2 regions of the Ascidiaceihabitans sp. genome follow, and region 2 is predicted to be linked to the other one. Evidence: riboswitches for the same ligand, from Rfam matches in the RefSeq annotation. Region 2 holds a riboswitch; the other holds the start of a gene.
The links. A riboswitch is a leader RNA that binds a small molecule or an ion and turns the genes downstream of it on or off. The one in region 2 is predicted to bind cobalamin.
Positions count from the first base shown of each region.

Region 1: linked by a shared signal. The riboswitch ahead of ABJL60_RS10990 (DUF1636 domain-containing protein) and the one ahead of ABJL60_RS14985 (DUF1636 domain-containing protein) in region 2 are both predicted to bind cobalamin.

Region 1 is NZ_JBDWQO010000011.1:54,835-60,638, forward strand. It holds gene ABJL60_RS10960 (NAD(P)/FAD-dependent oxidoreductase) at 1-874, shown strand, start outside; gene ABJL60_RS10965 (RidA family protein) at 891-1,307, shown strand; gene ABJL60_RS10970 (DUF1028 domain-containing protein) at 1,304-1,978, shown strand; gene ABJL60_RS10975 (LysR family transcriptional regulator) at 2,084-3,022, shown strand; gene ABJL60_RS10980 (hypothetical protein) at 3,092-3,346, shown strand; gene ABJL60_RS10985 (hypothetical protein) at 3,304-3,606, shown strand; cobalamin riboswitch at 3,716-3,934, shown strand; gene ABJL60_RS10990 (DUF1636 domain-containing protein) at 4,054-4,461, shown strand; gene ABJL60_RS10995 (ABC transporter ATP-binding protein) at 4,458-5,240, shown strand; gene ABJL60_RS11000 (ABC transporter substrate-binding protein) at 5,254-5,804, shown strand, end outside.
Region 2 is NZ_JBDWQO010000015.1:83,296-89,099, forward strand. It holds gene ABJL60_RS14960 (TAXI family TRAP transporter solute-binding subunit) at 1-15, opposite strand, end outside; gene ABJL60_RS14965 (rhodanese-like domain-containing protein) at 131-529, opposite strand; gene ABJL60_RS14970 (cobyric acid synthase) at 628-2,076, opposite strand; gene ABJL60_RS14975 (HAD family hydrolase) at 2,073-2,687, opposite strand; gene cobO (cob(I)yrinic acid a,c-diamide adenosyltransferase) at 2,684-3,292, opposite strand; cobalamin riboswitch at 3,332-3,537, shown strand; gene ABJL60_RS14985 (DUF1636 domain-containing protein) at 3,624-4,019, shown strand; gene cobW (cobalamin biosynthesis protein CobW) at 4,016-5,050, shown strand; gene cobN (cobaltochelatase subunit CobN) at 5,057-5,804, shown strand, end outside.

The DNA.
Region 1 (5,804 bases), on a different contig from region 2:
TCAACATCCGGTGATCCCGCCGATTGTCTCAGCTGACGCGCCGGTGACACAGATACATTCCGCAGACTACCGCAACCCCGACCAACTTGATGCAGGGGCGGTTATGGTCGTTGGGGCCGGATCGTCCGGGGCGCAAATCGCGGATGAATTGAACAGGGCGGGGCGCAAAGTGTTTTTGTCCGTTGGCCCGCACGACCGCCCGCCGCGCCGCTATCGCGGGCGCGATTTTGTATGGTGGTTGGGTGTTTTGGGATTGTGGGATCTTGCCGCCCAAGAACCGGGTACCGAACATGTGACGATCTCGGTCAGTGGCGCATATGGCGGACGCACCATGGATTTCCGCCGCCTTGCGAAAGAGGGCGTGACTTTGTTGGGTCGTACAACAGCCTACGCGGATGGCACACTGTCTTTTGCGGGGGATGTGAAAACCAACATCGATGCAGGTGATGCCAATTACCTTGGGATGCTGGACGCGGCGGATGCCTATGCCAGCGCCATGGGGCTTGATCTGCCGCCAGAGCCTGAGGCCCGCGAAATGTACCCGGATCCAGATAGCCTCACCAACCCAATCGACCGTATTGATTTCGCCAAAGAAACCATCACGACAATCATTTGGGCAACCGGATACAAACAGGACTTCGGCTGGCTTAAGGTCGATGCCTTTGATGACAAAGGTGCGCCCATCCACCAACGCGGCGTATCCAAAGAACCCGGCGTCTATTTTCTGGGTCTGCCGTGGCAGTCACGGCGTGGATCGACCTTTCTTTGGGGTGTCTGGCATGATGCAAAATTTGTCGCAGACCAGATTGGCATTCAACGCGCCTACGCCGATTATCGTGGTGCCGCTGAAATCGTGCGCCCCGCCGCAGAATAACTATAGGAACATCCAAATGGCCCATACCCGCATTCGCAAATTCAACACTTCGGACACCTATCCCGAACAGAACCTCGACAATGATCTGTGCCAAGCGGTTGTTACGGAAGGCGGAAAAACCGTCTGGCTGCGTGGCCAATGCCCACAGAATCTGGATGACGCAGTGAACATCACCAGCAACGATCCCGTTGAGCAGACGCATAAAGTTATGCAAAATATCAAACAGCTGATCGAAGAAGCGGGCGGTGAGATGGAGCACCTTGTCAAAGTCGTGGTCTACATCACCGATGTGCGCCACCGCGAAGCCGTTTATCGCACCATGGGGGAATACATCAAAGGCGTGCATCCGGTGTCGACAGGTTTGGTTGTGCAGGCCCTCGCGCGGCCCGAATGGCTGGTCGAAATTGATGGCACGGCGGTGATCCCCGCATGACCTTTTCCCTTGTTGCCCGCTGCGCCGAGACTGGCATGTTTGGTCTGGCGATTTCATCCTCTTCCCCCGCCGTTGCGGCGCGATGCGCCTATGCGCGTGCAGGCGTTGGCGCCGTCGCCTCACAGAATGTAACAGACCCGACACTGGGGCCATTGGCGCTTGATCTGATGGCCGAAGGGATGCATGCGTCACAGGCCATCGCGGCCGTACAGGCGCAAGGAAAATTCATCGAATACCGTCAGGTCTTGGCGGTCGATAAAACAGGTGCCACGGCGATCCATTCCGGCCCGAATTCCCTTGGCATTTGGACCCAAGCGCAAGCGCAGGATGTGGCGTCCGGCGGCAACATGCTGGCCAACGACGGTGTGCCGCAGGCGGTTGTGGACGGGTTTCTTGCGTCTACGGGGCACCTTGGGGATCGCCTGATTGCCGCGATGCGTGCGGGGCTGGCACAGGGTGGCGAAGCGGGGCCGCTTCATTCCGCTGGAATGCTGTTGGTGGACAAGGTCGCGTGGCCCGTGGCGGATTTGCGCTGCGATTGGACAGAAACCTGTCCGATCGAAAGCGTCGCAACGGCTTGGGAGATCTACAAGCCCCAACTGGACGCCTATGTGCAACGCGCAATTGACCCCCGCGAGGCCCCTTCTTATGGCGTGCCCGGTGACGAATAGGGCCTTTCTTATCGCGTCACCGCTTTTGCAGATCTGAACACCTGCCCCATTTATGTGGCCCCTTATTCAGCTTGATCCTGTCTGCGGTTCAGGCATGTTGGCTTAATGGCATCACGTTTCACATTGCGGCAATTGGAATACTTCGTCTCTGTCGGCGAACAGGGGTCCATTGCGCAAGCAAGTGCGATGGTCAACGTGTCTTCGCCCTCGATCTCGGCTGCGATCACCCAGTTAGAGGCTGAATTTGGCCTACCGCTGTTTGTACGCAAACACGCCCACGGCCTAAGATTGACGCAGGCAGGCCGGCAATTCATGGATCAGGCGCGCCGGGTTCTGAACGAGGCCGAAGGTCTTAACCGGCTTGCGGGCACCATATCGGGCAACGTGCAAGGCCCGCTGAATGTCGGCTGTCTTTTGACGTTTGTGCAGGTGTTGTTGCCCGCAATCCGGCGCAGGTTTCAAGACGCTCATCCCGACGTACAGGTTTCACAATTTGAATGTGACCAAGAGACACTGATCGAAAAGCTCAGATGCGCTGAAATTGACGTGGCCTTAACGTATGATCTGGAAATTCCGCCTGATCTGGAGTTCATCCCTGTCCGCTCACTGCCGTTGTATGCGGTCGTGTCGGGGTATCATCCTTTGGCAGATCACAAATCCGTCTCGGTCAAAATGTTGGCGAACCATCCAATGGTCTTGCTCGATCTGCCGATCAGCAGCACCTATTTCCTTAGCATTTTTGAACAGGCTTCTGTCGCCCCGAAAATCGTGGAACGGACACGCGATATGGCGGTAATGCGGTCTTTGGTGGCGAATGGTTTCGGATTTTCCATGGCCAACATCCGGCCCCATTCAGACCTGTCACCTGACGGGCGCGAATTGCGGTTTATTCCATTGGAGGGCACGCACCGCCCTATGCGATTGGGGTTCGTGATCCCACACGGCGCACGGTCGGTTTTATCCGTGGATACCTTCATTGATCACGCAACGCAGTCGATCTCGAAATGGGGATACCCCGGCGTCCCTGCGTCGCAAAAGATTTAAGCCCACCCTAAGCCGTTATTCTGTCACGACTGCAAACACAGCAGCTTTCCAACAGCAGCTTCCCCGTGCGTGATCTCCGCTACGACATCCTATTTGGGCCGATGGACATTGGGCCTGTCATTGGACGAAACCATCGGGCAGCTTGGGTTTTCGAATGCCGAGGTGCGCGAATTTGTCGATATGAACCGCAACCTACCTGACCTTTGGGATTTGGCGCAGGGCACATGGGAAGAATGTTCTGGCCCGTCCCACTTTAAAGAAGATGTGACGGGGTTCTGCTTGTGTCTTCGCGCTTGGAAAACAACGCCGTCTACAACGATCTGAAAACGCGCGAGGCAGAATGGGCCGACGCCGGGATCAAATCAGTCAAACTGATTGGTGATGCGAATGCGCCGGGGCCGATTGCTTGGGCCACTTACGCAGTCCACCGCTATGCCCGGAAACTGGATGGGGAAGACATCGGCGATGCGCTGCCATTCTGGTGCCCTGCTGTGTTTGCCCACGAAATGGCGCGGCGAGATGGTGTTCAGGCTTTGTATCGTCAATCCCGAGACCGATGCGGAAACTGTGTTAGAGACCTTTAAACCCTGACCTGATCCATATGAGTGACACCCCACGCGCCCCGTTCACGTCTTGATGTCGCTTTATAAAAGCAATGTGCCTGCATTTTGATTGACCTTGGAACGTGACTATCGCAAGGATGAAGAAGATGGTTTCCAGTCGTCTTACACGCGCCTGGAATGAAAAGGGAATACGGTGAGGCCAAGCTCAAAGCGCCAAATCCGTAACTGCCCCCGCAACTGTGAGCGGTGAGTGACCTCGATAAAAACCACTGGGCCTGTAGGGCTTGGGAAGGTTCGGGGAAACGCTGATCCGCAAGTCAGGAGACCTGCCATCAAGCGGCGCTTTGGTGCCGTCAATGCAACTCAACCCAGACGGGGATTCTGGTTCGGAGGTTATGATGGCGGCATGGGATTTCCCTGACCTGAATATGCATCTGCCCGGCACCCCGCATCATCGCGGAGGGCGATATGAACAAAGAGCACACCCATAAAATAACGATTTGCACATCATGCCGACATAAAGGCACTGAATGTCGGCCCGGCTATGAATTGATCGAAAAGCTTCGAACAGCGATCCAAAACGCAGGGGACGCAATCGCGGACGATTTTGAAATTTCGGGCGTTGCCTGCATGGCGGGCTGCGATAGGCCCTGTACGGTTGCCTATCACGGCAGTCGCAAAGCGACCTATCTGTTTGGCGACATTGATCCTGCCGTGGATGTGGATGATCTTGTCAGTTTTGCCACGCAATATGCCCATTTACATGATGGATGGTGTTCGTCTCTGGATCGACCTGGCAAACTGCGCACCTCTACATTGGCGCGTGTGCCTGCCGCGATAATTGCGGTCGAAGCCAACGCTGTTCGCGCATCATGAAGGCCGCTGATCTTGCCGTGCGGGACGTCAGTTGGACGCCCGCCAGATCATCCCAACCCGTTCTGCATTCCACGACCTTCACCATTTCTGCAGGGCGCGTGTTGGGCGTTGTCGGTCCAAACGGCGCTGGAAAGTCCACTCTGCTGCGGTTGCTGTATCGCTTTCAAAAGCCTCAAACGGGTCAGGTGCTGGTCGGTGGCCAAGACATTTGGTCACTGACTGCGCGTGACGCGGCAACACGGATCGCCGCCGTGCTGCAAGAACAGGCATCCGCATTTGACCTAACGGTACGAGAGATCGTTCGCTTGGGCAGAACGCCATACCGGTCAGGCTTTGCCGCAGTTGGCAAGAAAGATGAAAACGTCGTGGACGGCGTCCTTGAACAGCTCAACCTTCTTGAATTGGCCCATCGGGATTTCAGCACTTTATCGGGGGGTGAAAGACAAAGGGTCATGGTCGCGCGGGCCTTGGCACAGGAACCGCAGGTTCTGATCCTTGATGAACCTACCAACCACCTCGATGTCCGTCATAAGCTTGAAGTCATTGCGTTGATTCAAAAACTGGGCCTGACCATTGTCGTCTCTTTGCATGATCTAAACATGGCCGCTCACGTCTGTGATGATGTGTTGATCCTGAAAGACGGATACCCGCAAGGCTTCGGCCCCCCACAGGCTTTGCTTTCAGACCAACTTGTGACGGATACGTTTCAGGTCGTCGCACAACGCGAAAACCTCAGCCTGAGTGGCGCGTCCCACTTTTCCTTTAGCCTTCCCGAATGAAAGACCCCCAAACATGAAACTCGCATTTACGGCTTTGATGGCCCTTTCCCTGGCAAGCACTGCCATGGCCCAAACCACGGTGCAAAGCTGCGGCCGCACTGTCACATTTGCAACACCACCAAAGGCCGCGATATCCAACGACGTGAACCTGACAGAAATGATGCTGGCGCTTAAGCTTCAGGACCATATGGTCGGTTACACGGGCATTTCAGGCTGGAAGACGCTAGACGACAAAATGACGATGGGCGTTGAAGCGCTTCCTGAACTGTCATCTAAATACCCCACAAAAGAAGTCCTCATCGGCGCTGATGCCGACTTTTTCTTTGCGGGTTGGAACTATGGCATGCGTGTCGGCGGCGAGGTTACGCCACAGACGCTGGCCCCCTTTGGCATCGCGGTTTATGAATTGACCGAAAGCTGCATCCACGTTGGCCCAAAAGATGCCGCTTCTATGGATGACATGTACAACGACCTGCGCAATCTGGGGGCGATCTTTGGCGTCTCGACCCGCGCCGAGACACTGATCGAAGGATATCAATCCGAATTGGCGGCATTTCTGGAGGA
Region 2 (5,804 bases):
CATAGTATGCAACATGATGTTTCTCCCGATGTTGTTGGTGTTTTCGTTAGCATGACAGGTGTGTGCCTGTTGGCAAGCCCGATTTGGAAAACGGGAAACTTCAGCCCGCGTCAAACAAATGATGTTAAATCTAGGTCTTCTTTTCAGGAACTTCGACAGGCCCACCTTGATCAGCCCAAGTGGAAAAGCCCTCGCGCAGATGCGCCGCTTCAAACCCCATGTCCTGCAAAGTGGCGACGGTGATGGCCGACCGCCAACCAGACGCGCAGTGGAACACATACCGTTTGTCTTCGCCAAACACAGGCTTGAAATACGGACTGTCCGGATCAACCCAAAACTCGATCATGCCACGCGGCGCATGAACGCTGCCCGGAATATGACCGCGCTGGCGCTCGCGAATGTCGCGAATATCCACGATGACCACATTCGGATCGTCAACCACTCCGATCAAATCAGACGTCTCGATTTCCTCGATCCGCGCCCTTGCATCCGCCACCATCTGGGCGGACGATATTTTCAGCTTTTTCACAACACGATCTCCCACAGTTTTTCTGTTACGTCTTTTTTCTGTTACGTCTTTTTTCTAAAAAATCCCGGTGCAGGCGCCAGCCAAAGGGGCATGCCCGTTTACCGCGCCGCCGCAAAAATCCCGGCCACATCCAGATGTGTTTCCATGTGATCGGCCAAATCATCCAATGCACGCTGCACGCCATCAGCATACCCCACACCAGAACCCGTAACGCCAAACCCTGCAAGAAACGCAGCCCGCCACGCGTCATCGGCAAACATACCGTGCAAATAGCTGCCTGTCACACGGCCGTCAGCCGATTGTGCTCCCTCGGCATTCCCATCCACAAAAGCAAACGGACGCTGGCAATCGCGCCCTTCCGTGCGTCCGATGTGAATTTCGTACCCTTCAAACGGCAAATCCGAAGCCGCATGCACGGCACGCACTTCCGTCAGGCGCTTGTCCGAAATCATGTCTGTTGTGACGTCCAAAAGCCCCAAACCGGTGCTTTCGCCAGCAGTTCCTTCAATACCGTCAGGATCGCGGATTACAGTGCCAAGCATCTGATAACCGCCGCAAATCCCCAACACATGCCCACCACGGCGATAATGGGCCATCAGATCCACATCCCATCCTTGATCGCGCAAAAAGGCCAAGTCGCCACGCGTGGATTTGGACCCCGGCACAATAACTAAATCAGCATCCGCAGGAATGACCTCGCCCGCTTTCAGCATCACCATCGACACCCCCGGCTCCTGCGCAAGCGGGTCCATGTCGTCAAAATTGGCGATGCGCGACAAGGTCAGGCAAACAATTTTCAACCCGCCATTTTGCGGACCGGAACGGATGTCCAAAGCATCCTCCGCTGGCAAACGCCATGCATCCTTGAACCATGGGCACACACCGAAACCAACCCAGCCGGTGTGGTCTGCAATCATTTGATACCCATCGTCGAACAAGCTCGGATCGCCGCGAAACTTGTTGATCATAAAGCCGGAAACCAGCGCATTGTCAGCCTCAGACATGACGGTTTGCGTGCCGACCACTTGTGCGATCACGCCACCCCGATCAATGTCTCCACATAGGATTACAGGCACGTTCGCCGCCTCTGCAAACCCCATGTTCGCAATATCACCGTGACGCAGGTTCACCTCCGCCGGGCTTCCTGCCCCCTCTACAATCACCAAATCATGACGCGTCTTAAGCCGGTCAAAGCTTTCCAGAACCGACGCCATCAATGTCGGTTTCAACGTCGCATATTCCCGCGCTTTCACCGTCGCAATACGCCTGCCTTGCACCACCACTTGACTGCCCACATCCGTTTCAGGCTTCAACAAAACAGGGTTCATATCCGTGTGCGGCGCAAGGCCCGATGCCAGCGCCTGCAAGGCCTGCGCCCGTCCAATTTCACCCCCATCCGAGGTCACCGCTGCATTGTTCGACATATTCTGCGGTTTGAACGGGGCAACAGACAGCCCACGTCGCTGGGCTGCGCGGCACAACCCCGCCACCAACATGGATTTCCCAACGTTGGAGCCGGTGCCTTGGATCATGATGGCTTTGGTCACACCTCCAGCCCAAGCAATGCTGGCAGATGGTTTCGCGTTTCAGGAGTGAAATACAGGCCCTGCCATCCTTTAGCCTGTGCGGCCTCTATATTCTTTAGTGTATCATCGACCAGCAGGATTTTATCGCCAGAGGTCCCGCTCCAAGTTTCAATTTGTTCAAAAAAGGCCTGATCCGGTTTGGCGACTTTCATTCGTCCAGATGCAAATACAGCTTCGACATGTGCACCGAACCCCATCTGATTTTCGATGTAGGCGGCTCTGCGGGCTTCATTGTTTGTGCCAATCACACTGCGTCCACCGTAACCTTTGAGCCAATCGATTACCTGTGGATCGGGCAACGCATCATGCTCAAACCAATAGTCCAGAAACGCATCTGCGTCGATTTTCAAGCGTTCCCGAGTGATCCAATCTGCAACCACTTCGAGCAAATCGCGCCGTCCCGCAACGACATCCTGGATCAAACCGGATCGGAACACAAAGTTTTGGAAGCGCTCGCGGTTTACGCCTAGATCTGCTTCGATCTGATCCACCCATACAAATCGACCATCAACGATGTTCGCATTCAGGACGCCGTCAAAGTCCCAAACCACAAGATCAAAAGGAGTGCTCAAAACTCCACACCCTTCTGCGCCTTGATTCCATCACGGAACGGATGTTTCACGTTCCCCATCTCGGTCACCATATCCGCCGCCTCGATCAACTCCTCTTTTGCGTTTCGCCCTGTCAAAACCACATGGGTCATGAACGGTTTTTGCGTTTGCAAGAACTCCACCACCTCGTCGATGTCCAGATAGTCGTTGCGCAGGGCGATGTTGATCTCGTCGAGCAGCACAAACTGTATGTTCGGGTCTAGGATCACCTCTTTAGCCTGCTCCCAGCCTGCCTTGGCCGCTGCAATGTCGCGTTCACGGTCCTGAGTTTCCCATGTAAACCCTTCGCCAGAAACAATGAACTTACATTCATCCGCGAAGCGTTCCGTCAGAAACTGACGTTCCCCCGTCATCCAATTGCCCTTGATAAATTGCACCACAGCGCACGGCATTTCATGGGCAATACAGCGCATTATCATCCCAAAACCGCTGGAAGACTTCCCTTTTCCCGGCCCCGTATGCACCACGATCAAACCCTTTTCCTCGGTCTTGGTTTCCATCATCCGATCGCGCGCTGCTTTGATCTTTTTCATCTTCTCGGTGTGGCGGGTGTTTTCGTCGATCATGGAAGACTCCTGTTGTGCTTGACAATAAGGGCACGCAGGCGCAAAGCCTAACCCGTTGGTTCCTGTTCTAGGACAGGTGAAAAGGGAATGCGATACGCGAAATTTCGCAAAGCGCAGCCGCCCCCGCGACCGTGACCGGAGAGGTCGCCCCACACCACTGGCTTTTGCTGGGAAGGTAGGGCGCACCGCGCGCAGAATGCGCAAATCCGCAAGCCGGGAGACCTGCCAGCAGAACTGAAACGCGAACCGGACGGGGTGTTCCGGGCATGCGAGCCTCTTTCGAGGTTTCGGATGACCCTGCTCTTTCCAGCCAGAACACAAAGGCTATGGAATGACTGAAACGACTTTAGAACCAGTGGAATTATTGGTCTGTACGACCTGCAAAATGGGCCGCGCCATCGAAGATGATGCGCTGCGCCCCGGCAACTTGTTATATGAGGCCATGTTAAAAGAAGACCTGCCCGCGCATGTCACCGTGCGCCCCACGCAGTGCTTCACCAATTGCCAAGGTGGGTGCAACATCATGATGCGCGGCGGCAACCGCTACGCCTATGTTTATGGCAATCTTGACCCCGAAACACAGGTCGAAATCGTCACCGATGGCGTAACCCGCTACTACAACGCCGCTGACGGGTTTGTGCCATGGCGCGAACGCCCTGAACATTTCCGCAAGAACTGCGTTGCCCGAATCCCCCCCCTGAACCTGCCAGAGGACGCCGCCAAATGAGCGATCTTTCAAAACTTCCCGTCACCGTCATCACAGGCTTTCTCGGCGCGGGCAAAACAACACTGATCAAGCACCTGATCCAGAACCCGCAAGGCAAACGCCTTGCAGTGGTCGTCAATGAATTTGGCGATGTAGGCGTGGATGGCGACATCCTGAAATCCTGCGCGATCCCCGATTGCCCCGCCGAAAACATCATGGAACTGTCAAACGGCTGCATCTGCTGCACAGTCGCAGACGATTTCATCCCGACCATTGAAGCCCTGATGGCGCTGGAGCCCCGCCCCGATCACATCCTGATCGAAACCTCCGGTCTGGCCTTGCCGAAGCCTTTGCTGAAGGCGTTCGACTGGCCCGATATCCGCTCGAAAATCACCGTCGATGGCGTGATCGCTTTGGCAGATGCAGAGGCCGTGGCCGATGGCCGTTTCGCCCCTGACGTCAAAGCCGTCGACGCCCAGCGCGAAGCCGACGACAGCCTAGACCATGAAACGCCCCTGTCCGAAGTGTTCGAGGACCAGATTTCCTGCGCCGACATCATCCTTTTGACCAAAACCGATCTGGCCGGCGCTGACGGCATTGCCAAAGCCCGTGCGGTGATCGACGCAGAAGCCCCCCGTCCGCTTCCCATCGTGGAAATTTCCGAGGGCATCGTGGACCCCCGCGTGATCCTTGGACTAGAAGCCGCCGCCGAAGACGACATGGACGCGCGTCCGTCCCATCACGATGGGCACCACGACCACGAACACGACGACTTTGAATCCATCGTGGTCGACATCCCCGAAGTCAGCGATCCCGCCGAGTTGGTCAACCGCATCGAAGCCATGGCCAAGGATCAAAACATCCTGCGCGTCAAAGGCTATGCGGCCGTCACAGGCAAACCCATGCGACTGCTCGTTCAAGCCGTCGGTGCGCGCGTGCGTCAGCAATACGACCAACCATGGGGCGCATCAGAGCGACGTGGGCGTTTGGTTGTCATCGCCGAACATGACGACGTGAACCCCGACGCCATTCGCGCGGCTTTGATCGGGTAGAATGCTGTGCACGTCGTCTTTCGTGAAAGCCACGGGTTAGAGGAATCTGAAACCCCCATGGACCTCGGGCAAAGCCCGGCAGACCTTGTGGTGTTGTCGTTTTCCGATTCTGACCTTGGGGCCTTTGCGGCAGGCTTTGCCCGTGCCAAAGGCAAGCTGCCCACAACGCGGCTTGCCAACCTAACGGCGCTGAAACACCCTTTGTCTGTCGACACTTACGTGGAACAGACGCTTGAAGGGGCCAAGGGCATCTTGATCCGCCTGATCGGTGGCTATGCATATTGGTCTTACGGCCTGCAACAGGTAGAAACCCTGTGTCGCGCTAAAGGCATCGCCTTGGCCGTGCTGCCTGCGGACGGGCGCGAGGACACGCGGCTGGACGACGTGTCCACCTTGCCCAAATCTACACTGCGCCGCCTTTCGCATTTATGTGACCAGGGCGGCGAAGTCGCGGCCCAAGCCGCCCTAGCCCAGCTTGCCCTCGCCGCCGGGCTTTACGCTGGCCCCGTGCGCGGGTCCAAAGTGGTGCCAAGCGTCGGTGCATGGACGCCTGAACACGGCGTGACCTGTCCCGTTGCCTGCTTGTCGCAAGGCGACAAACCCCGCATCCTGATCAGTTTTTACCGCGCTTACCTGACCTCTGCTGACATGGCCCCGATCAAGGCGCTGTTCGACAGTTTCCGCGCCAAAGGCTGCGACGTGGTGGCCATTTTCGCGCCATCGCTCAAAGCCCCGGACGCAGCAGGTTGGTTAC